Nodosilinea sp. E11: one gene and its partner. The protein of the gene in region 1 binds, or shares a complex with, the protein of each later gene. Links are inferred from orthologs where the notes say so. Each region holds a gene or a part of one and is shown on either strand. Other genes may lie near its edges. The genes, in order: prmC and prfA.

Evidence for each region.
Region 2: the proteins of prmC (region 1) and prfA are in contact, whole or in part, in a crystal structure (PDB 2B3T), measured with the Escherichia coli proteins. The link is inferred for Nodosilinea sp. E11 from one-to-one orthologs.

What each region holds. Positions count from the first base shown.
Region 1 is NZ_CP136520.1:3,331,719-3,343,899, reverse strand. What follows is about bases 3,826-6,707. They hold prmC (peptide chain release factor N(5)-glutamine methyltransferase), read right to left. Parts: upstream 5,795-6,707; coding sequence 4,856-5,794; downstream 3,826-4,855. Other genes in these bases: RRF56_RS16935 (D-Ala-D-Ala carboxypeptidase family metallohydrolase), read right to left, coding at 6,020-6,707; RRF56_RS16945 (hypothetical protein), read left to right, coding at 3,826-4,729. In the rest of the region: RRF56_RS16960 (type II CAAX prenyl endopeptidase Rce1 family protein), read left to right, coding at 1-1,103; RRF56_RS16955 (hypothetical protein), read left to right, coding at 1,180-2,100; RRF56_RS16950 (lipase family protein), read left to right, coding at 2,093-3,268; more of RRF56_RS16945, read left to right, coding at 3,359-3,825; more of RRF56_RS16935, read right to left, coding at 6,708-7,681; RRF56_RS16930 (HAD family hydrolase), read left to right, coding at 7,855-8,628; pntA (Re/Si-specific NAD(P)(+) transhydrogenase subunit alpha), read left to right, coding at 9,282-10,889; RRF56_RS16920 (NAD(P)(+) transhydrogenase (Re/Si-specific) subunit beta), read left to right, coding at 10,946-12,181. UniProt on the Escherichia coli protein: Methylates the class 1 translation termination release factors RF1/PrfA and RF2/PrfB on the glutamine residue of the universally conserved GGQ motif, i.e. on 'Gln-235' in RF1 and on 'Gln-252' in RF2.
Region 2 is NZ_CP136520.1:4,356,308-4,368,540, forward strand. What follows is about bases 9,270-12,203. They hold prfA (peptide chain release factor 1), read right to left. Parts: upstream 11,320-12,203; coding sequence 10,219-11,319; downstream 9,270-10,218. Other genes in these bases: RRF56_RS21625 (exonuclease SbcCD subunit D), read right to left, coding at 9,270-10,181; rpmE (50S ribosomal protein L31), read right to left, coding at 11,386-11,634; rpsI (30S ribosomal protein S9), read right to left, coding at 11,750-12,163; rplM (50S ribosomal protein L13), read right to left, coding at 12,163-12,203. Also shown: ppk1 (polyphosphate kinase 1), read right to left, coding at 1-1,485; RRF56_RS21595 (mechanosensitive ion channel), read right to left, coding at 1,626-3,305; RRF56_RS21600 (SRPBCC family protein), read left to right, coding at 3,525-3,974; RRF56_RS21605 (RNA-binding protein), read right to left, coding at 4,111-4,554; RRF56_RS21610 (hypothetical protein), read left to right, coding at 4,936-5,061; RRF56_RS21615 (M48 family metalloprotease), read right to left, coding at 5,267-7,810; RRF56_RS21620 (sulfite exporter TauE/SafE family protein), read left to right, coding at 7,982-8,728; more of RRF56_RS21625, read right to left, coding at 8,886-9,269; more of rplM, read right to left, coding at 12,204-12,233. UniProt on the Escherichia coli protein: Peptide chain release factor 1 directs the termination of translation in response to the peptide chain termination codons UAG and UAA.

The DNA of each region.
Region 1 (12,181 bases):
CCCGATACCGCACGGGCGACGGCACCGGGGTAGCGGGGGTAACCCCGGCTACCTCCTGCGTGCAGGACTCAAACCAGGCGCTGTTCATCGCGATGCAGCAGGTGCGGCGGCGCATTGAGGAGCACCCCGAGGTGGTGCGGTGGGTGATCGACAATATCAAAAGTCCTGAGGCCCAGCGTGCCCTCCAGTTTGTGGCCTTAGCTAATGACCTGGAACAGCTGCTGGTGCCCTACGGCGTCATTCGCGCTGACTGGCAAAACAATGCCGAGTCCCTGGCCGGGGTGGTGCCCCGAGGGGCCTTTACTAGCAATAACGGGCTATTTGCCGGGGTGCTGAGCTGGCAAACCATGATGCCCCGCTGGGCCCACGACGCCGTAGCTCGGGTGTTTTTGCGCCACGGGGCCGAGCTGTGGTTTTTGCGCACCAATATGGTGGGCGGCAATGACCCTCGCATCGAGCCGGTGCCGCCCACCACGCTGATGGGTGGCATTCCCCTGGTGGGGCGGGCGGTGCAGCGCTTCGCCGATGCCTTCAGCACACCGTTTAGACTGACCACCCCGCTGCTGGTGCTGCTGGCGCTGGGGCTTTACGGGGCGATCGCCATTCCCTACGGCCTCAAGACCGGCTTTCTTACCCGCCAGCTGGCCCTCGTTCCGCCGCTGCCCCTGGCCCTCAGCGCCCTACGAGTGTTCGTTATCCCTGCCTTGCTCGAAGAAATTGGCTTTCGGGTTATGGTGCTGCCCCACCCCAGTGAGGGTGTGGCAGGCGGGCGCTGGCTGCTGTGGGCCATCGTCAGCCTGGTGCTGTTTCTGCTCTACCACCTGCTGTTGGGCAAAACCACCTACACCGCCGCCTGGCCTACCCTCAGCGATCGCCGCTTTCTTACCCTGGCAGGCTGGCTAGGCCTCACCCTCACCGCCGTCTACTGGCTCACCGGCTCACTCTGGCCGATTGTTTTGATTCATTGGGCGGTCGTGATGATCTGGATCTATACCTTGGGTGGCCAGGAACGACTGCCCCGCAAAAACCGCTTGATAGCTATCGCCAATCAAGTTGGGACAAGGCCATCACTCCGGCGTAGGCAGAAACCCACTAGCCCGTAACTGCGCTCAAATGGATTCCCGCCTGGGCGGGAATGACCACTGCAAAATTGCTCCTTTGACATTCTCCCCTCCCCCCATGATCCTCTCCGATCGCGAACAGCTCGCCTGCCTCGAAACCCTGGCCGGGGTGGCCAAGCTCAAGGGTATGCCCACGCCGCGAGAATTTGAGGCCTTTTTGGCGGCGATCGCCCCCTTTACACCGCTGCCAGTGGGGGTGACGCTGGAGAGTCTGCTGGGCGACACCCGCCCGATTGAGCACTGGCTGCCCCAGATTCAAACGCCGGAGGGGCAACAGCAGGTGTACCGAGGGGCCTATGGCATTGTGCGATCGAAGGGCATTAACCCCCAGGAGACGGCGGTACTGAGGCAGCTGCGATCGGCCTTTGGCCTCTCGCCGGAGCTGGCGGCGGCCCTCGCTCGACAGCCCCTGCGGGCCAACTTGTCTGGCGGGTCGATCACTTCGGCTTTGGCGGGCATGGCCGCGCTGATTGGCCGCGAGGGAGACGTGCGCCGCCTGATTTTTGACTATGCATTGGGGGCGGCGATCGCGGGCCTGGTGCCCCTGCGCGGCGGCGGTAGTCTGGAAATCAAGTTTCTGGTGGTGCTGGGGCTCATTTTGAAGATGAGTTGGGATATTCGCAACCTCTGGGGGCGGCCTCGGGGGCAAGATCTGCTGGCGATCGCGGGTAACCTGTTTGGCTTTTGGGCCGCAGTAGTCGTAGGCTTTTTGGCCTGGGGCACCGTGGTGGGCCTGGGCGTGGTGGTGCCCTATGTCGGAGCCTTTGCCCCAGCGGCGGGGTTTGCCACCGCCACCTGGATTGCCGGGCAGGCGATTAACCAGTTTTACACCAGCGCCAAGCGGCCCGACCCTGTGGCCCTCAAACGGGCCTTTCCCAACCTCCAGGCGATCGCTCAGTCTTCTCCAGCCGCTATTCCAGAAACTCTCTCAGACATTCCCCCGATCGCCAACCCTAGCCAGGAGCACCACCATGGATAAATTTAAGCGTCGTCAGGTGTTGCTGGGAGGTGTGGCCGCAGGCACCGCCGCCACCCTGGGGACAGAGTATGTGCGGCGCGATCGCGCCCAGGCCCGCCAGGCGGCGATCGATGCCTTTGCTGCCGAGTTCTACGACCCCGAAGATATCATTCAGGCAGCGGTGACCGGCGACACCCGCATGGTCGAAGAATTCCAGGCGATTCAGGCGGCGGCGGCCTTTCCGCCGCCGCCCATCCCCTACAACCGCCAGGTCTCGAAGCGGCTGATCTTGCTCAGCCGTCTGGCCACCCAGCAGTACATCACCGGTCGCAACGACCCCAGCTACGACGGCAGCCTGCAACGGCTGTTTGACTACAGTCCCGAGCTAGATCCCTACCGTCTAGTCACCAGCTTTCGCGGTCAAGAGCGTCAGGTCAACGACAACATCGAGGTGCAGGTGCCCCAGGCGCTGATCGACGACCCCACCCTGGTGAATGATCCCACCGCCCTGGAGGAAAACCTTGGCCAAACCGAAGACGCCATTCGCACCGGGGTAACGACGGCGGTGCGGGTGGGTCGCCGCATTGAGGTGTTTTACGGCTTTTTGCTCGAGTCTGAGGCCGACAGCATCTTGGTGTTTCGCGGCACCCAGCGCACCGCCGAGTGGGTGGGCAATATCTACGCCGTGCAGCAGCCCTACCTCGACCCCACCACAGGCGAGAGCCTAGGCAATATTCACCAGGGCTTTCGCCGCATTGCCAACAGCATTATCAATCCTCAGGTGGTGGAGGCGGTGCGCCAGATCAACCCCGCCAAGCCCTGCTACGTGTCGGGGCACAGCCTGGGGGCCGCCCTGGCCACAGTGCTCGCCCTCGACATTGCCCTAGCGGTGCCCGAGCTGCGGCCCAGTTTGCAAGTTTACGTCTACGCTAGCCCCCGCGTGGGCAACCCCGAGTTTGTGCGCAGCTACGCCCAGATATTGCCCAACAGTTTTCGGATTACTAACCTGGCCGACCCCATCCCCACTATGCCGCCCACCAAACTGCGGGCTGAGTTTGTGCATGTGGGCGAAGAGTGGGCTTTTCTCAGCCAGGGGGGCGACATATTGCCCAACCACATCGTCGATACCTATCGCCGGGCGGTGAATGCCGAGGCTGAAAGCAACCAGCGGCGAGACGGTTTCCTATAGCGCAGCGGCAGTTTCAGTTTTTGCAACCATCCTGACACCTGTAGCCCCCTGCCGTAGGTTAAGGAAATAGTTCGGGTTAGGAGCACGACCATGAAACCGCTGAGATTTTGGCTACCCCTAGGCGCGGTGCCGATCGCAACGCTAGTGGCACTGATAGCTCCTCACCTGCAAGCCGCAGAATTGACGATCCCAGACCTTTCGCCAGTGCCACCAATTGTGCAACGCCAACACTACAACCGCGATCGCCAGGTGATTGAGCGCACCCAAGCGATGGTGTCTGACCCCATAGCTCGACAGCTGGCCGAGGCCCTAGAGCTAACTATTCTCAATGTCACCTGGGAAGACACCGGGCGCTTCTATGGCTCGGCGGTCGGCCCCAACATCAGCGATATGACCATTCAGGTGCAGCAGCAAGACCCAGACACCGGGCGGCACCAGCTGCACCTTATGCCTGTGATTCGCCATCCCAACTTTGCCGATCTCAGCGCCGATGTGCCCCTCGATAAGTTTGCCGTCTTGGTGGGCAATGAACAGGGCCGTGAGTTACGCCGGGTGCCCCTGGCAGAGGTATTGGGCGATTTACGCAGCTATCTACACACCCCCCAGTCGTGGGCGGGGCGGGGGCAATTCCCCTCCGGGGACGCTTCGCGATCGCTGCTGGTTCCCCAGCGCGACAGTCATGTGCTGGTCAGCGCTCAGGCCTGCTTTTTGCCGATTCCCCAGGCGGGGGTGGCCACCTTCAACCCGGTGCTGTTTAACTACCAATCGCGACCCGGCGACCCGGCGGTGCTGACCATTCTGGCCACCCGAGAAGGCACTAGCGTGACGGTGATCGACAACCAGCGCGACGGGTTTGAAGCCGGGCGCACCTGGGGGCAGCGCCTGTTTTTCAACAAGAATGGGGAGCGGGCCAGCTTTACAGGCCAGCGCCTGAGCGACTTTCAAACTGAGCAGGCCGAGACCCCAGACCGCCCTGGGGAGGTGATGGCCGAAGCCGACACCGAGGGCCTAAACATGGTGCTGCTGATTCAGGTGCCCCTCAAGCAGCGGGCACCCATGGCGCAATCAACCTTTGACAGCGGGCTGATGAGCTTGGCGGCTCCCAGCACGGAGAGCAGCCGCGCCCCCAGCGATGTGGAGGCCGCAGTGATCGGCCACGGCGAGGTAGAAGGGCCGTTTACCGAAATCGACAACCTCGCCATCGAACGCGACCCCAACTACCCGATTCGGGTGACGGTGCAGTTTTATAAGGCCACCAGCAACGGTGTGGTCTCAGAAGCCGATATGGCCGAGATTCGCCAGCAGATCGATCGCGTCTATGCCGATGCCGACTATGTGGGCAGCCTGGTGGTCGATGGCCCCAGCGTTCGCCCCACCGAGCACGATGGCCCCAAGGATGAGCCTTCCGACTGGTGGCAGCGCTTTTGGCAGCACCAGCGGGATTGGTTGGATCGGGGTTAGGGGCCTAATACCAAATCCGGATCGCATAAACCTGGTCTCCAAAAGGCCAAACCGTAGGGGCATTGCAGTGCAATGCCCCTACGAGGTATCGGTTTCGCAGCGGGTTTTTGTGGGTTGGATTTGGTATCACGGGTCATTTTTGGCTTGGCAGTCTGGCGTGTAAATCGCTCGCACGAAGCGATCGCGCCCGGCCAAATCAAGACAGATCTCAATCTCGCTGTAGCAGCCCTGGGCGGCCAGCAGATCTCGCACCGCCTCGCCCTGCCCGGCCATGATTTCGGCTAGCCACAGACCACCGGGCACCAGATACACTGGGGCCTGGGCGGCCAGAATGCGCAGGGCAGTGAGGCCGTCGTCGCCGCCATCGAGGGCGGCGGTGGGTTCGTGGTCAATCACCTCGGGCTGAAGCGTGGGCAGCAGGGCGGAGGGAATGTAGGGGGGGTTCGACACCAGGGCGCTGAGTTGCCCCCGGTAGGCCGCCAGGGGCTCAAACCAGCTGCCATGGTAAAAGGTAATGCGATCGCGTAGTCCGGTGCGATCGGCATTGTGCTGGGCAACAGCCAGAGCCGCCGCGCTTTGGTCGACGGCAAGAATGCGGGCGGCGGGAAAGGTTTGGGCTAAGGCAAGGGCGATCGCGCCACTGCCGGTCCCCATATCGACCCATAGGCCCTGGGCTAGGCGATCTCTGATCGGGCTAGTCGCCACTGCTGCCGCCGCCAGATCGATGATCAGCTCAGTCTCTGGCCGGGGAATCAACACCGCTGGCGAGACCGTTAGCATCAGGTCGCGCCAGGGAGTTTCGCCAACTAGATATTGCACCGGGGTGCGATCGCTGAGGCGCTGCTGCCAGCGACGGTCTAGCTCGCTGAGGGGGTAGCGCAGGGCAATGGGCGATCGCTGCTGCACATTACCCAGCTTCAGCCCCAGGCGATCGACATCGGCCACTGCCGTCAGTAACCAATCAACTTCCTCAGCCTCGACTCCAGCGGCCTTGGCGGCCTGTAATGCCTGGACTCGCCAGGCCCACAGTTCGGCCCCGGTGATGCAGTTATCCTCTTCAGGCATAGCCATATCGGGTACATGGCACTAAAGGCAAGGTTTCGCCAGCTTGCAACCCTACACTGAACAGTCGCGCTTCGATTTGCCGGTGAGGACTTGCATAGGCCTGTCTAACCTGTGCGAGGCTCAAATGGTCTAGCATCTCCCCATCCCCCTTATCTCTCTCATTCACCCCTTCACCCCTTCACCCCTTCACCCCTTCACCCCTTCACCCCTTCACCCATCCACTCCCTAATGCATCCACCGCGCCTTAAACCCGCGCGCGTCCAAATGCACCAGGGCGGGAAACTGCCGATAGCGGCCCAGCCCCCCCGGCCACCAGGGGTCGAGGGCCCAGTAGACCTGGTTGCCGGTCAGCCCCACGCAGTAAAAGTCAATGGCGTCACCGACGATGTGGCGGCTCTGGGAGGCACCCCCCACCCGACGATTGATTTCAGCCGGACGGTACCAGCTGGTGATTAAAAAGGGACGGCCAATGCGATCGCGGGCCTGCTGGGCCAACGCCGCAATCCGTACTATGGCATCGACCGTCGCCTGATTGGGAGGCATCCGGGCACCGCCCCGCGTCGCCTCCGACCAGGTGAAATTGCCGTTGGGCACAATGCTGGCGTCGAGCTGAATATTGTTAGGGGTCCACCGGGACGGGCGCGCCGGGGATGGTGCGGGCACTGGCACAGGCATGGCCTCTGGCGAGGAGGGTGAAGCCCGCTCTAGTCGTCGCAGATCGTCAAACAACAGTTGAATCGTCGGAATTCGCCCCTCCTGTCGCCGCCAGAGTTGCACCAGCCGAATCAACGCTTCCCGCTGCTGTTCTGTCGGCGTGTAGGTGGCAGGAATGCTGGCGGCAAAGTCGAGCAGGGCGCGGTCTAAGGTGCGGGCCGAGGTCAGCAAGGCCGCCTGATTCTCAGCATTCTGCATCAGATCGTCAGGGTCGACCCCCAGTTGCTGAATCGCCGTAGTGCGCGAGTCGAGGCCAAACCAGCGGCGATAGCCCTCGGTCAGAGCAAAGCGGAGATCGCCCTGGCCCCCATAGGCGGCAGGAATTTTTTGCACAAAAGCGATCAGCGCCGGATCGACGATGTCTAAGTTGGTTTCGGTAGCGAAGGGGTCGTGGGTCAGCAGCCATTCGATCGCCTCCTCACGGGTATCCAGCTCGCGCCACAGTTGCACCAGCCGAATCAACGCCTCCCGCTGGTTGGGGTAGCCCGAGTAATAGCGCCCGGCAGACTGCATAAAGGCCACCAGGGCATTGTCGAGGGCGGCCTCGTCGGGCACCTGGTCTACCACCGGCACCCCCAACGCATCGATGGCCGCCGCCGTCGTGTTGAGCTGTCGCCACAGGCGCACCGCTTCTAAAAGCGCCAGGCGCTGAAAGTCGAGCCGCCCGTAGTTGGGGGGCACCCGTTCGGCAAAGGCCAACAGGGCCGGATCGAGCTTGGCTAAGCTCTGGGGCAGCTGTGCCCCGCTGTAGTCGGCACTGATGTCTTCTAGATAGGCTTGCAGCAGCGCCCCAGGGTCGCTGGGTTCGAGTTGGGCGGCGTCGAGATCGCTAGCGGCAGGGGTAAAGCCTCTAGCCACCGCCTGCAAAAAGCGATCGCTGTACCGTCCCACGCTAGCATCCCAAATGTCGGCCCCACTCCAGCCCTGCGCAATCAGCCCCTGGGTCAGGCTACGAATGGTGTTGGCCCCGTACTGTACCTGGGTCGAGAAGGTATCGATCGCAGTCATAGCCAGCTGATTGGCTGGAGCCAGACCCAGCCCTGTTTCTCCATCGCTGAGCTGCGGCTGATTGTGGACGGCATAGAGAGCGGCCAAAATCGGCTTGTGCACGCCCGCCCGGCCCCCTTCTAGGAGATAGTAGTAGTTGCGTTGATCGGGTGCTAGGGTGCTCATGGCGTTAACGGGGCGTTTAGAGGGTAGTTGCTGGCGTGAGCAGAGAGTAAGGTTTGGGTGCCAAGGCCATGTCAGCCGCCCACCCTCAGTCCTCTACATGCGTAGCATTTTTTTCTAGGCTGCAAAATCGGGCCATAATGACCCATTCACAGTAACCACAAAGTGTAGACCCGATGGGCGAAATTCATCCATTACCCACCCCTGGGTTTTCCCCAGCACCTGGCCTCAAGCTGCTAGCTACCGATATGGACGGCACCCTCACCCGCCAGGGCAAGTTTACCGCCGCCCTGCTGCAAGGGCTAGAGCAACTCCAGGCTGCGGGTCTGCCGGTAGTGATTGTCACGGGGCGATCGGCGGGGTGGGTAAATGGTTTGGCTCACTACCTCCCTGTCGCCGGGGCCATGGCCGAGAATGGCGGGTTTTATTTTCCGCTCACCGCTCCCCCCGAGCCATTAGTAGCGATCCCCGATCTAGTCGATCACCGCCAGCAGCTACAGACAGCCTTTGCGCATTTGCAATGGCGATGGCCCCAACTGCAAGAGTCTGACGACAACCGCTTTCGCCTCACCGACTGGACCTTTGACCTTGACGGCCTGTCTCAGGCAGACCTAGACGAAATGGCGCACGTTTGTCAGACCTTGGGCTGGGGGTTTACCTACAGCACCGTCCAGTGCCACCTGTTTAAACTGGGTCAGTCTAAGGCCGCCGGGTTGCAGCGGGTGTTGCAGCACCATTTTGCGCCGATCTCTACCGCCGAGGTCATCACCCTAGGCGATAGCCCCAACGACGAGAGCCTGTTTGACCCAGCCATCTTTCCGAATGCGGTGGGTGTGGCAAACGTCAAAGACTACTGGCAGCACCTAGAGCACCGCCCGGCCCACCTCACCCACGCTCCTGAAGTAGACGGATTCTTAGAAGTGGTCAAAGCTTTGACATCGGCTGGTTAACACCGACGCTTTGCCTGTAAATGAACTCACCCAATCTCCCAGAAGGCCTTTGTTGTTGATTGGCGATCATCAATCTTCAAAGTTTCAACACTCATAAAACATTCCTAAAGTTTTATCCTTATGCTCTGGTGTGCCCCTTACCATGCCAAGAAGTCATCTCTAGTTTTCTAGCTTGTAATCCCTAGCTTTTGGGCTGAATCCTTGCACTTGAGTGAAATCAAACCACAATCTAAACATCTAGACCGTCTCAATATCTAGCGCAGAACCTAGGGCAGACGGTGGCTAAGGGGACTTCTGGGAAACTTTTTCCTTAATGGTGGGCAGTGCCCACCCTACGGTGGCTACAGTTGGCGGATAAAGCGGGGATCTTCTTTTCGAGAAATCGTCTAAGCGGAAACCAATGAGCTGGTTCAGACACCATGGGGGCGCAGCTTCATCGTTAGTCAAGGGCTTGGCCGCTTTCTTTTTACCCACCTGCCATCAACTAGGGCAAAAATCATTCCCACCTACAGCGCGTCACCAAGGTTAAGCGGGGTCAAAGTTTGACGGTTCTAACGATGCCCTGACGGCTTACCTACGAGGTTTTTTCCGTTTCACTGTGTTTCCCTTTGCCTGTGTTCTTTTTGTATAGGCCATTTCGGTAGTAATTTCCTATGACCATTGCAGCACCCCAAGAAACCCCTGTAGCTAACCCGGCAGAGGCTGTCTCCTCAGGGTTGACGGTTGGCATTCCTAAAGAAATTTTTGCCGGTGAGCAGCGGGTCGCCGCCACCCCCGATACAGCCAAAAAGCTACAAAAGCTTGGCTTTGATGTCTTGGTCGAAACCCAGGCCGGGGTAGGGGCTAGCTTTACCGATAGTGCCTACGAAGCCGCAGGCTGCACAATTGTGGCCGATGCCCCCAGTCTGTGGGCCGCCGCTGATGTGGTGCTCAAGGTGCGATCGCCCCAGCACCACCCCACCCTCGATCGCCACGAAGCCACCCTGCTCAAGCCCGAGCAAACCCTGATCAGCTTCATTTGGCCTGCCCAAAACCCCGACCTGCTGAGCCAACTGGCCGACCAGGGCGGCACGGTGCTAGCCATGGATGCTGTGCCCCGCATCTCCCGCGCCCAAAAGCTCGATGCCCTTAGCTCGATGGCCAACATTGGCGGCTACCGAGCGGTGATTGAGGCCGCCAGTAACTTTGGCCGCTGCTTTACTGGCCAAATCACTGCTGCGGGCAAAATGCCCCCGGCTAAAGTGATGGTGATTGGCGTGGGCGTAGCGGGTCTGGCGGCGATCGGGGCAGCTAAGAGTCTCGGGGCGATCGTCAAAGCCTTCGACACCCGCCTGGTGGTCAAAGAGCAAGTGCAGAGCCTGGGCGCAGAATTTCTCGAACTTCACTTTGAAGAAGACGGCAGTGGCGAGGGCGGCTATGCCAAGGTGATGAGCCAAGCCTTCATCGCCGCCGAAATGGCGCTGTTTGCCCAGCAAGCCAAAGAGATCGACATCATCATCACCACGGCGCTGATCCCCGGCAAACCGGCCCCGCTGCTGATTACCCGCGAAATGGTTGAGAGCATGAAACCCGGCTCGGTGGTGGTCGATCTGGCCGCCGAACAGGGTGGCAACTGCGAAGTCACCCAGCCCGGTGAGGTGATTAACTACAACGGTGTCACGATTATCGGCCTCACCGACCTGCCCAGCCGCATGGCCGCCCAAGCCAGCCAGCTTTACGGCAACAACCTGGTACACCTGCTCAGCGACCTGGGCGGAGCCGAAAACTTCTCCATTGATATGGCAGACCAGGTGATTCGCGCCACCACCGTGATTCACAACGGCCAGGTCACCTGGCCACCGCCGAAGGTAGAGGCTCCGGCGGCGGCTCCCAGTACCCCGTCGACCGCTCCGGTGGCCGCTGCCCCGATCGCCAAGCCTTGGTACAGCCAGCTCCTCTGGCCTGTGGTATTGGGCCTCGTCTGCGTTGCCATCGGTCTCTGGGCACCGGCTTCCTTTATGACCCACCTGACGGTGTTTGTGCTGGCCAGCTTTTTGGGCTGGAAGGTGATCTGGGATGTATCGCCCAGCCTGCACACTCCCCTGATGAGCGTTACCAATGCCATCAGCGGCATCATTATCATCGGCGGCATGCTCCAGATCTCCGGCGATATTACGTCACCCATGACCATCTTGGGCGCGATCGCCCTCTTCCTCGGCACCGTCAACATTGCCGGCGGCTTTATGGTCTCGCAGCGCATGCTGAACATGTTTCATAAATAATTTTTGACCGTTGAGTTCAACGTTCAAAAATGCCCACCCACCCATTCTCCAAGGATATGGAAAACAACCTCGTAACCACCGCTTATATCGCCGCCAGTGCCCTCTTCATTCTCAGTCTGGCGGGGCTGTCGCAGCCCGAGAGCGCCAAGCGGGGCAACCTGCTGGGTATGGTCGGCATGGCGGTCGCCTTTGCCGCTACTGCCGCCATTAGCCAGGGCTATCCCATTCAACTCGGCTCCATTGGCCTGGGGGTGATAGTGGGGGCGCTGGCCGCCTCCCGCGTAGCCATGACCGACATGCCAGAGATGGTGGCGCTGCTCAATAGTTTTGTGGGCCTAGCCGCTGTACTCGTGGGCTTTGCCGAATATCTCCAGCCCAGTGCGGCGTTGGTCGGCGCAGATGTGATCATCCACCGAGTCGAAATCTTTGTCGGTGTGTTCATTGGCATCGTCACCTTTACCGGGTCGATGGTGGCAGTGGCTAAACTGCGGGGCTGGGTGCCCAGTCGAGCGGTGCTGCTGCCCGCCCGCCACGTTTTCACCCTGGGCATGCTGGGGGCGATCGCTGCGCTTGGATTCCCCTTTCTCACCGCCACTGGCAATCTACCGCTGATCGCGCTGGGGGCCATGACTGCGATCGCAGCCATCTTCGGCATTGTGATCGTGATGGCGATTGGCGGAGCCGATATGGCGGTGGTGATCTCGCTGCTCAACAGCTACTCGGGCCTGGCCTCAGCGGCGGCAGGCTTTATGCTCAACAACGACCTGCTGATTATTACCGGGGCGCTGGTGGGCAGCAGCGGTGCCATTCTCAGCTACATCATGTGCAAAGGCATGAACCGCTCCTTCATTAACGTAGTGCTCGGCGGCTTTGGAGAAACTACTAGCTCTGGTAAAGCCGCCGCCCTTCAGGGCACCGCCACCAGCACTACCACCGGGGAAGTGGTTGATCTACTGGCCAACGCCCAGAGCGTTGTCATCGTCCCCGGCTATGGCATGGCTGTTGCCCAGGCCCAGCACCCCGTAGCCGAAATCACCCGCCTGCTGCGAGCCCAGGGTAAACAGGTGCGGTTTGGCATTCACCCTGTAGCAGGTCGCATGCCGGGCCACATGAACGTACTGCTGGCCGAGGCCAATGTACCCTACGACATCGTGCTAGAAATGGACGAAATTAACGACGATTTGACCGCAACTGATGTAGTGCTGGTCGTCGGCGCTAACGACACGGTTAACCCCAGTGCCAAATATGATCCCAACAGTCCTATCGCTGGCATGCCCGTGATGGAAGTTTGG
Region 2 (12,233 bases), 1.0 Mb from region 1 along the record:
GCCCACGTGGTAGTACCGGCGAATGTGCTCGCCTTCCCGGCGCACCACCAGCACGACTTTGCTGTGGGTCTTGAGCCCTACCAGGCCGTAGACCACATGCACCCCCGACTGCTCCAGCTTGCGAGCCCAATTAATGTTGTTCTCTTCATCAAAGCGGGCTTTAATCTCGACCAGCACGGTTACCTGCTTACCGTTTTCGGCAGCAGAAATCAGCGAACTGACAATGGGTGAGTCGCCCGAGGTGCGGTATAAGGTCATTTTAATGGCCAGCACCTGGGGGTCATGGGCGGCTTGGGTAATAAAGCGCTGTACCGTAGCCCGAAAAGAGTGGTATGGGTGATGGAGGAGCTGATCTTGCCGTCGCAGCAGTGAGAAGAGTTCTTCAGCCGTTTCTAGGTCAGTGTCATCGGCTTCGACCCCCGGCGGGCTGAGGCTGTCGATGGCCGGGGGCACAGTGGGTTTCCAGCTAGGAGCTTTGAGGTCGGGAAGGGGCAGAGCCATAAAGGTCATCAGATCGCCCAGCCCGAGGAGTCCATCGATGTCGTAGACGTCGGTTTCTGCCAGCTCCAGCTCTTCCATCAGCATGGCTCGCACGGGACCGGGAGTCGTGCGTTGAATCTCCATACGCACGGCTGACCCGCCTCGACGGCGCTTGCGCAGTTCTTGCTCTATGGCTAGCATCAAGTCGTCGGCCTCGTCTTCTTCGACGGCCAGATCGGCGTTGCGGGTAATACGAAAGCTGTAATGTTCTTGCACCACCATGCCGGGAAATAGGGCTGCTAGGTTGGCCGCTATTACCTGCTCAAGGGGGACCCCCAGCCAGCGACAGGGACGATGGTTCTGGCGATCGCCCTTAGGTTCACCCTCTGGTGGTGTGGGTAGGGCAATGAAGCGAGGCAATACCCGAGGAACTTTAACGCGGGCAAAGTGGGTTTGTTGGTTGCGGGGGTCTTGCACGACTACCGCTAGGTTCAAGCTGAGATTTGAAATGTAGGGAAAGGGATGCCCCGGATCGACCGCTAAGGGAGTGAGTACTGGGAAGATCTGCTCTTCAAAGTAGTCACGACAGTAGGTCTGCTGAGCCGAGGTTAGCTCGTCATAGTCGAGCAGCCAGATACCCCGCTGGGCCATCTGTCGCCGGAGCTCGCTGGCAAAGGTCTGGTGCTGTTGCTCAACCACTGGCCGCAACGCGGTGCTAATGGCCTGAAGATGCTCTGCTGGCGATCGCCCATCGGGGGAAAGCCGAGTGATCTGGGCCTCCATCCGCTGCTTGAGCGCCGCTACCCGCACCATGAAATACTCGTCGAGGTTGTTGCTAAAAATCGCCAAAAATTTCAGCGCTTCCAGCAGGGGGGTACGCTCATCGAGAGCCTCGTGCAGCACCCGTCGATTGAACTCCAGCCAACTCAGCTCGCGGCTAAAGTAATACTGCGGATCGCTGAGATCGGGGTCTGCTTTGCTGCTGCGATGGTCTACCGTAGCCATGGTGTTAAGAAGACTCCCCTGCCGCAGTAATGTTAAGACCGAGTTAATAATACTAACGTGACTGAGGCCGGAGAGAAATCCCTCCGGCCTCAGTCACCGAGCTTGGCGCGAATCTTAGCGCTAATTCCAGCTCCCTGGGGTTAGCGGCGCTGCCTAAAGTCTGCCATCCACTGGCGCAGTTGGTCAGCGGCAACATCGCGCCCGCCTAGGCCAAAGGCGATCGCGATCGCCACGGCGATCGCGCCCAGCAACAAGCCAAAGGCCAGGTTCACAATGTCGGGGGCCACCCCCATCTGCTGTAGGGCCATCGCTCCGACAAAGATCAAAATGGCAATGCGAGCGGCTTGGGCCAGCACCTTGGCCTGCCCGGTGCCCATGGCATTGACCAAGCGAAAGGCCAAATTGGCTAGATAGAGGCCCACCGCAAACACCACGACCCCACTCAGCACCCGTGCTCCAACGCGCAGAATGGCCCGCACGATATCGGTTAGGCCAGCAAAGTTAAGAATTTCGGTGGCGGTAACCGCCCCAAACAGCACAATCGCAACTAGGGTGACAATGCCCACGAGTTCTGAAGGGGTGCGCCCTGGCGTCTGCACTGAGGCGATCGGTCGACCTTCGGCATCCAGGCCAGGCTGAACCGTTGCCCCAGTACCCAGATTGAGCTCTGGCAGACCGAGAATGCCCATGATGCCGTCAAACCCAGCCCCCCGCAGTAGGCTGGTCACCAAATCGGCCACAATCCGGCCCACAAAATAGGCAGCGGCAATCACAACCCCAGCCATGATGATTTGCGGAATAGCGGTTAGCACCCGCTCCAACATCAAAATCGCTGGAGCTGAAATGGCATCAATGTTGAGTTCATTCAGCGCTGCTACCACGGCTGGTATCAACACCAGCACGTAAGCCAAGGTGCCCGCCAGGCTCGACAGAGAAAGACCGCTAGAGGTGACACCTGGACTCCCTGTCCGTAGTCCCATCCGAGCCCCTAGCTGATCGGCCCCAGCAGCCAGCAGCAGGTTAGTCACCACCCCGCGCACAATCCGGGCAATCACCCAACCAATCACCAGCACAATGCCTGCCGTGACAATGCGAGGAATCGCTTGCAGGAAGGAGTTAATCAACCCTTCCACTGGGGCTAGCAGTCCCGGCAATTGTAGAGCGCTTAACACTAACGGAATAAACAGCAGCAGAATGAACCAATACAGCACATTGCCAATGGTTTCGTTTAAAACCACCGGGCTGCTTCCTTGCTCTAAACCCGTCTGCTGGGCTAAACGGTCATCTAGGTTAAACCGCCCTAAACCGTTGATTACCAGCGATCGCACGAGGGTTGCCGCCAGCCAGGCTATGCCTAGCAATAGCAACGCCCCACCAATGCGGGGAAGATACAGAAAAATTTGACTCAAGAAGTTGTTGAGTGGTGCCGATACCCCACCCAAGTTGAGCGCATTGAGTGATGCCACAATGGCGAATAAAAAGATCACCCAGTAGACCAGGGTCGAAACCCACTTTTCTACGGCTATGGGGCGATCTGCCTCCCGGCCCATGGCCCAATTGGCCAAGCGGTTATCTAAATTCGTTTGTTGCAGCAGCTTGCGCACAACCAAGGCGACTATAGTCGCCACAATCCAGCCCAGCAGCAGTAGCGCAATTGCTCCAATTAAGCTGGGCAAAAACAGTCCTAGCTGAGCAAAAGCTCCTTGTAGAAAGGCATTAGAGCCATTGGCCGGGTTAGCTAAAGGGGCAATTGGCGTCCCGGGCGTTTGAAGTAAAGTTAGGGGGTAAACATTCATCATTGTGGTGGCGGTTGAGGGCATCCTGAAACAGCACTGCGGCAAACCCACCCTTAACGCAGGTTCGGTAGAGGAACGGCAACAGCCATAACAGTTGGACCGTTGCTTACCAGATAACTCACAAGTTTGCAGCCGAATAAATGGTCGCGAACTACCGAGTTGCCAGCATCCATTACTCTAGTATTAGAGTCATTTTTCTTGAAAAACGTCGTCTCAGGGTGATTCTCGCAGGAGAACGTCAGGATGTCTACCCGCCAAGTGTTTAATCACGGCATTTCGATTTGTGCCAGTGCTACCGCAATCGAGCAGTGTCTCACTCGCCAAGATCTAATGCACCGTTGGCTTAATCCGGCCCTATGCTGTGAACCCATCGGTGACTGGAGCACCGACCTGGGTGCCAAAAGCCGATTCATCGTGCGACTGCCCCTATGGCAACCGACCTTAATCAGTACGGTGGTAGAGCGAGGACCCGATTCAATTGTTTGGGCTTTTTCAGGATTTTTCACCGGCCAAGATCGATGGGAATGGCGACCCGACGGTGGGGAAACTCAGCTGTTCAATCAATTTGAGTTTGAAATTCCTAACCCCTTGGTTCAAGCTGGGTTTAACTGGTTTGCCGCTGGCTGGACTCAACGCGACATGGCGGCCCAGCTCAACCGTCTTAAGCAGGTTGCCGAAACCCTTGACCATTAGTTTTAGCCCTCATGTCACCGCCAGGCCAGTCAACACGACAAGCCCTCAAAGGCCATGGAGATAACTATCTCCATGGCCTTTGAGGGCTTGAACCTCTGAAGAGGGCTTAGTGCTAGGCTAGATAGCCCTCAGGGGGTTAGTTAGATGTAGTCTGAGCGGCCAACATCTGCTTGAGCTTTTCAAGCTCACCAGCCCAACGGGGGTCGGGTTGCGCAGATGCGCTGGTGGCCGCCGTGGCGGCGGGTGCAGCCTTACGAGCACCATTGCGACTCGAGCGCTTAGCGGTGCCCTCACTACTAGGACGCGCCTCAGTTTCTCCTTCGGGTTTGGTCCGGGGTAAAGCCTTCTCAATTTTCATGGGCATCTCGGCTACAACCTGACCGTTCAACTTCTCGATTAGCTCATCGGCCTTTTCGTCGGTTTTTGCCGTGACAAACCCAAACCCTCGACATTTTCCAGTTTTCTTATCAGCAATAAGCTTGATAGATACTAAGTCGGCGGTGAAGTCAGAGAAAACGCTTTCAAACTCTTGCCGTTCTAAATCTTTAGAGAGATTGCCGACGTAAAGGCGAATTGACATTTGAGATACCTCTGGTGTTCTAAAACTAAAGGCAAATAAATCGAGATCGATAACCTTGCCGATTAAAGTTTGGACTACGGGTTAGCTGCCATTCCCGAACCCATTTACCTACATTGCTAACTACTATCAGGATCACAGATCTTGACCTAAAACGCCAATAAACCCCGTGTAGACGCTCAATCTAAGTCCTTTAGTAGATAAACCAATTTTTACTTCAGGGCTAACCTAACCGCTTCCTGGCTCTGAGTTAAGTTTCGTACCATAAAACCAACGGCTAGCCCGAGTGATCCAGTTTGATGTTTCAAGTAGCCTTAGATTAAATAGAACAAGCGTCCCAAAGATGCTTTCCTTTAGTCACCTCTCTAAAGAGAGAGCCAAGCTATGTACCATTCTATCGGCATGGCTGTGCATGACAGCTATTCCAGGGCGGGCTTTGCCCTAGCCGACGGAACCACCTATCAAGGTAACACGGTATTTGCCCTGCAATTAGCCAAACCGCTGAACTGAAACCTAACCCACAAATAAAAACCAGCCGACGAGGGCTGGTTCATTTGCTGTGTTGAGAGTAGGAGAACCCAATACCTAACCAATCCAGCCGCCAATCCTTCAGAATTGGCTTGGAACCCAGGTATGTGTTTCTGTAAATCAATGTAACACTGGCAGCGCTTGATTGCAACACAACTTTACATTTTCTGATTTATTCGCTTGGTTTTTAGCCCCCCCTAACGATGATGATGATGCCAATCAGGCTGCTCGTTAAGCTCAGTAGGGTGGCCCAGGCTGGACCATGGGCTTGAAAACGGGAGCGTTGATCCAGCTGAATCTGATGAATATCTACCCAGAGCATGCCTCCGCCGTAACGTCCCCAGCCCTTGACCGTTACTATGCGCCCTATCCACCGAAGCGGGTGATGACCTGCCTGAAGGAGGCCCTGAATACTGCCTAGGGGCACGGGGTTAATCAGTTTTACCAAGCCAGAGGGGTCATCAAGGTAAAGTTCTTGGCACCCCCAGTTCTCTATCTTTACACTACCCCTGAGCTTGCCCCGTAGGGTTACCGGTTGGCCCTGAACGGGTAGGGGCGATGTGTTCTGTAGTAGGGCCGCAACGGTTCCACTGCTCAAGGTCGCGGTGGCTGGGGGGAGCTGATGTTCTGCATCAGGAAATAATGCATTGATCCGTACCATGAGTCCTAGGCCCAGACCTAGCCACAGACCGCCCCACAAAAGACTGGGGTCTTGATACAGCCAACTGAGGCGTTGCCAGCCTAGCCACTCGAAAATGCCTCCTAAAAACCAAAGCCCCATGGCTAGGCCTCCGCCCAGCATAAGACCGGCTAGGGGGGCTTTCTGAAGCCATAGCAGGAGGAGCGAAACGGTTGTGGTAGCGATCGCAGGCTGATGGTCTGAGCTGATGCTGGGTTGCCCCCGTAGCAAGGCTTGTTGGTTGAGCCAACGTAAGCGTTCTCCGAGCGGAATATGGGAGGCATTGACCCGCAGCCACTGCCGGTAGGGGTTTTGGCCATCCAGCGTTATCAGCATCAGCGAGGAATCGGGTTGGGGCTCTGCTGAGATCAGCAAGCTACCAGGAGTAATGGCTTGCCGATGGCTGATTGGCATTAATATCTCGAGACTGATCTGGAGGGGATGCAGGGTGCCTTGCCGCTGGAGATGAGTGGCGATCGCCCCAGTTAGCTGCAACAAGCCTTCAGCTAGGTAGTCAGGATGCTGGGTCAGAGCTACGGCGCGGCGATCGCCCCAGCTACAGCACAGCCGCGATAGCCATAGCGCGCTCTGCCGCAGCAGCCAAAATAAGCCGTAGAAAGTACTAGACAAAAGGCCAAGACTATTGCGAAGTAGTAGGTTGCTGAGGCCGTTGCCTACCTCAGCTAGCCACCGATAGCCACTGTGTAACAGTAGCAAAAGTAGCCCCATAGCCGAGAGTACCGGCATGCCGTTGACCATGCGGGCGAGTTCATAGCTGTAGAGTGCGGCTAAAGCCTGATCGGAATGGCTTTCGAGTAAACCCTGGCTGATAACAATGCGAGTGTTGCGTGGCAGCCAACCATAGCTAAAGCACAACGGTGCTGGATCAGAAATCAGCCGCAGTTCCGGCAGTTGCCAATCTTGCTGACGACACATTTGGTGTAGCAGGCGCAGGGCACTGGGGCTATGAGCCTGAAGCTGGCGGGGCGTCAGCGGCTGCTGACGGTGCCAGCGGGCTAGGGCAAAATCCAGTATCCAAGGGCTGGCCAGAGCGAGCAGCACTAGACCGATCACAATCCATAGTGTGTAGGACTGCTGGGCACCGGGCAGGCTGAGCCGCAGGGGCCAGCGTACCCAGCGTAGGCCGCTATCCACGGTTCTGAGGGCAGCATGAACGGCCCAGTTGATCGCCCACAGCACGGCGATCGCGGTTAATCCCTGCCCCGCCCACAGCTCTAGCGGACGTTTGGGTAGAGGTCTTTGAGGCTCAGATCGAGGCTTGATGGAGCTGGTCTTAGGAGCTACCGTCTGAGCGGTAGAACGTTGGCCTGCAGCCGACTGGCTTAGTAGCCGTGATGGCGCTGACTCTAGGGGCGGTTCTAAGCGTTGCCCTGGGGCTTGCTCGGAGGCCGCTTCCGGCTCTGACTGTTGGTTGAGCTGTTGATAATGAAACAGCGAGCGGTATTCAGCCTCAGGAGCGCTGGGGTCACGGTCAATGTCGTTGGGGGTAAAATCCTCATCCCTGGCTGCTCCAGGCCACGGTGATGGCGACGGCCCCGACGCTGCTGCTGGAGGCGTTTGGCGTGGCGGCTGGGGCGTACTCACCGTACCTTCTAGCGGTACAAATCCGCTTAGATCCGACCGGCTAGCCTGGCCCCTCGTGGGTTTAGCCGGCGGTTGAGCCTCTGCTGGCGGGGTTACCCCCTCTGCTGGCGGGGTTACCCCCTCTTTTGCTTGAGGCAGCTGGCTTAATGTTTGCTTAGCCCACTGACTTGCTGCGGGGGAATCACTGTCTAGCAGCTGGCGGCAAACTCTTCTAGCCTGAACAAGCTGACCCAGTCGTTGGTGCGATCGCACCTGGCCCATCAGGGCTTTAGGGTAGTAGGGCGAACTCGGTGGCAGTTGCCCTAACCGCCGAAACAGTACCAGAGATTGAGCATACTGGTGGCCTTTGAACGCGGACACCGCCTGGCGATACACCTCCTCTACCGATCTGCCGGGGCGACGATCGGAGTTTGGAGTAGGAGAATTAGGGTCTATGGGCTGGGCCATACGCCACTACAGGGTAGAAATGTTCAAGCATAACCAACTATTCCCATTCTGGTCTTTAGGCTTACCCTAAGGCAAAAGCTAAGAACCCAAGATAATTGGGGTGAAGCACCCTGGCTGAGACTCTCAGCTGCATCCTAGACTAAACATCACTGCTCACGGTGCCCCTGCCTTATGATCGCTCTCAGCCTGTTTGTGGCCAGTTTTGTGGCCTGGTTCCTCAGTATGCTGGCGGGTGGTGGTAGCCCGTTTATTCTAATTCCCATGATCTCTTTGCTCTTGGGGGCTCAGGCTGTAGCGCCAGTCATTACGACTGGGCTGCTGATTGGCAATACGCAGCGAGGGCTAGCATTTTGGGACGATGTTGACTGGGCGGTAACTGCTTGGTACGTACCAGGGGCTTTGGTCGGAGCCGTAATTGGTTGCTACGGGCTGACTCAAATCCATGCGGAGGGGCTACAACTTTTACTGGGTGTGGGGCTGCTGGTGATGGTGGCCAACTATCTATTCGCCTCTCAAGACAGTCAATTTACCCTCAAGCTGTGGTACTTCTTGCCTTTGTCGTTAGTCAACGCCATTGGCTCTGGGCTAATTGGCAGCACCGGCCCTGTCATGAACCCGGTATATCTTAGTTACGGTCTAGAAAAAGAAGCGATGGTCGCGACCAAAGCGCTGAACAAGGCCGTGCTACATCTGGTTAAGCTAACCGCCTATGCAGCCTTTGGGAGCCTTAACCGAGAGTATTTGCTCTACGGGCTGGTGATTGGGCTAGGCGCAATTCCAGCTAATTGGTTGGGCAAGAGGGTGCTGGCCAAAATGTCTGCTCAGCAGTTTCGTCAGTTGGTGTTTGCCTTCGTCGCCGTCAGCGGCGTGGCCATGATTTGGCAGCAGCGTCACTTTTTAACGGTCTGGCTGATGTAACGCTAAGTATCTCAGGGCCTTGGTTGCCAATCTACCTACCCGGGGACAACAGCTGATACCAAATCCGAATTGCGTAATCCTGATTTTCAAACGGCCAAACTTTAGGGGTACATGTCATGCGCCTGCTGAACCGGGGGTAGGCAAATAGACTTTAGGATTACTCGGGGACAACAGCTTGATGGATGGGTTCATCTGCTGTTTCAGCCAGGTCGAGCAGCGTTTCAACCAGACTGTAGAGAGACTCTTCATCAGCCCCCGAGAGCTGGCGATCCTTGAGATCAGTTAGGCCCCGAGCCAGCTCGGTGGCCCGGTTTTTGTAATCCCGGTGAGCGGTGAGCATGTCTTCAAAGATGGTCTGCTCAATTTCAATGCGGTTTTGGCCATCTCCTAAGGGAGTTTGGTAGGCTACGTCTTCAACGTCGTATTTAATCAATACCATGAGGGCATTGCAGGCGGCTTTGATGGCTTCTTGGAGACGACGAGTATCGAGCTCCAGGCGATCAAACCCGACTTGGCCCGTGATCCTAAGCTCTAAAATAGGGGCGGTGTCCCCTTGGTGTTGGGCCGCCGCGGCGATCGCCTGATCTATCGCCAACTGCATCAACTCATCTAAGCTTTCTTGCCCCTTAGCTACCAGCTCTAAGCGAACAATGGGTCGCTGAAAGTAGCCTGTCTGAAGTTGGGCATTAACCCCCTCAGCAGATAGATCTACGAGGTAAGCGCCACGCGGATAACGGCTTTCCTCCACATTGTTGGCCTCTAGAGAACCGGGGTTAAACACCCAGCCCTCAGCGGTATAGTTTTTGTGGATGTGGCCTAAGGCCAGATAATCTACCCCCGCTGCCTTAAGCGGCAGCAACTCGCTGTAGCGCAAGGCCCCAGCGTAACGGGCAATTTGCCCCTCAAGGCCGTGGTGAAACATTAAAACCGTATGGGTAGGACCAGGGGGCAGAGCGCTAATCGCATCGGCCAGCAGTTCAATGGCGCGGGATGCCGTGGCTCCATACCAGTTGGAGCCAATTACTCGCACGCCACAGGGTAGGTCAATGTAACCACCGGAGCGCGTGCGCTCATCCCAAGCTGTCAACCGATGTTGGGCATCGGCTCCGTCGTTGGGTTCCAACAGCTTAAGTAAGTCCCACTCCGACAGGTACTTGAGCCAGCTAGTACGAGTGCCGTAGGGACGATTATCGTGGTTGCCCTCGATCGCCACCACTGGAATATTGGCCTGCTTGAGTGCCTGGAGACACACCTGGGCCTGGTTGAGGGTCGCAGGCTTAATGTTGCGATGCTCAAAGAGGTCACCCGCGATCGCCACAAAATCTACGCCTGCCTCAATGGCATAGCGCTCTAGCACCGTTTGCAGGGCGCGAAAAAAATCCTTGGTGCGCTCTGGGGTATCGTAGCGGTCAAACCCCAGATGAATGTCGGCAATATGGAGAAACTTGGCCATAGCCCAGCCTGCGATCGCAACCCCCCCAGGCTAGCACCTAGACCGGTGAAGATTCAGCGGCGAGCTCTTCCAGCTGCTCCTGCTGGTCGCGGCTAATGCACGACTGAATCAGATCGTCGATATTTCCTTCCAGCACGGGCGTCAGAGTGAAATTCTGGTTGAGGCGATGGTCAGTGACCCGATTGTCTTTGTAGTTATAGGTGCGAATCTTTTCAGACCGTGCCCCGCTGCCTACCTGCGACTTACGCATCGACGACACCGCTTCCTGCTGCTCCCGCATCTTCATATCAAATAGCTTGGCCCGCAGAATCTGCATCGCCCGCTCGCGGTTTTTCAGTTGAGAGCGTTCTTCGGTACAAAACACCCGAATACCCGTAGGTTTGTGAAACAGGTCAACGGCTGTTTCCACCTTGTTGACGTTTTGTCCCCCAGCTCCACCCGATCGCGCCGTAGTTAGCTCAATGTCCTTCGGATCAATCTGTACTTCCACATCATCCACCTCAGGCATAATGGCCACGGTGGCAGTGGAGGTGTGAACGCGTCCTCCGGCTTCAGTAACGGGTACCCGCTGCACGCGGTGTACTCCAGCCTCAAACTTGAGTTGGCTATAGACGCGATCGCCAGCAATTTCTAGAATTGCTTCTTTAAATCCACCCATGTCGGCTGCCGACTCGCTGAGCAGTTTGACTCGCCAGCCTTGGGTTTCGGCATAGCGGGAATAGAGGCGAACTAAATCTCCAGCCCAAATACTGGCCTCATCGCCGCCAGTACCCGCGCGAATCTCCAACATGATATTTTTATCATCGTTGGGGTCACGCGGCAGCAGCAGTACTTTAAGGCGAGCCTCTAACCCTACCAACTTTTCCTCCAGAGTAGCAACCTCAAGGCCTGCCATCTCCTTCATCTCAGGGTCGCTGTTTGCTTCCTTGTAGATTTCCCGTGCACCAGCTAGCTCTTCGCCAGTAGATACCCACTCGGCGTAAGTGATGACGGTTTCTTCTAGGGAAGACCGAGACTTAGCAATACGCTGAAACTCATCCGGATCGCTAGCGACATCCGGGTCAGCTAATCGCCGAGTTAACTCCTGGAACGTTTGTTCCACAGAATTAAGCTTTTCAATTAAGTATGCCTCAGCCATGATCTCCTCTTGTCCACCGAACTAGCCAGAATGCCCAACCCTCACGCTCTGCAAGGAAAGCAATTCCTAAGCTTTGTCGGCAGCCTTGTCCTCAGAGGTAGCCGAAGTATCAGCCATGCCGTACTTGCGCATAAAGCGCTCAACACGACCCTCGGTGTCAATAATTTTTTGGGTGCCAGTATAAAAGGGGTGGTTTCCCGACCAGACATCTACGCTGAGCTGGGGTTTGGTAGAGCCAACGGTCATAATCTCTTTACCGTCGCAGAAAACCTTAGCTTCGGGGTACCAGGTGGGGTGAATATCAGGCTTTGCCATAGCAGTAGGTTAAAACAACATCAACAGCAGAAACGAGAGCAGTCAGGAAAATTTCTAACTAGAAACCTGAAACGGCATTCCAGTAGAAAATGCCTGAACCATCCCCATACAAAGTTTAACGCTTAGAGAACTGAGGAGCCTTACGAGCTTTCTTCAGGCCATACTTCCGACGTTCCTTAGCCCGAGGATCACGAGTTAAGTAGCCTTCAACCTTCAAAGGCTTCCGGTTCTCAGGGTCGAGCTCACATAGGGCGCGAGCCACGCCCAGACGAATTGCATCAGCCTGACCAGTCAGACCCCCACCCTTGACATTGACTAGAACGTCATAGGCATTTTCGAGACCAAGAACCTCTAGGGGAGCCTTGGTGGCGTTGAGATAGGCCGGATTGAACTGCAAGTAGTCATCCCCAGGCCGCTTGTTAATTACCAGTTGACCATTACCAGGTACTAGGCGTACCCGTGCGATTGAGGTCTTACGGCGGCCGGTACCCCAGTACACAGCCCGTTCAGATTGATCGGTAGCCTGCATTATTTCGCTTCTCCAGGAATAGTGTTGACAACATGGATTTCAGGATTTTGAGCCTGGTGGGGATGCTCTG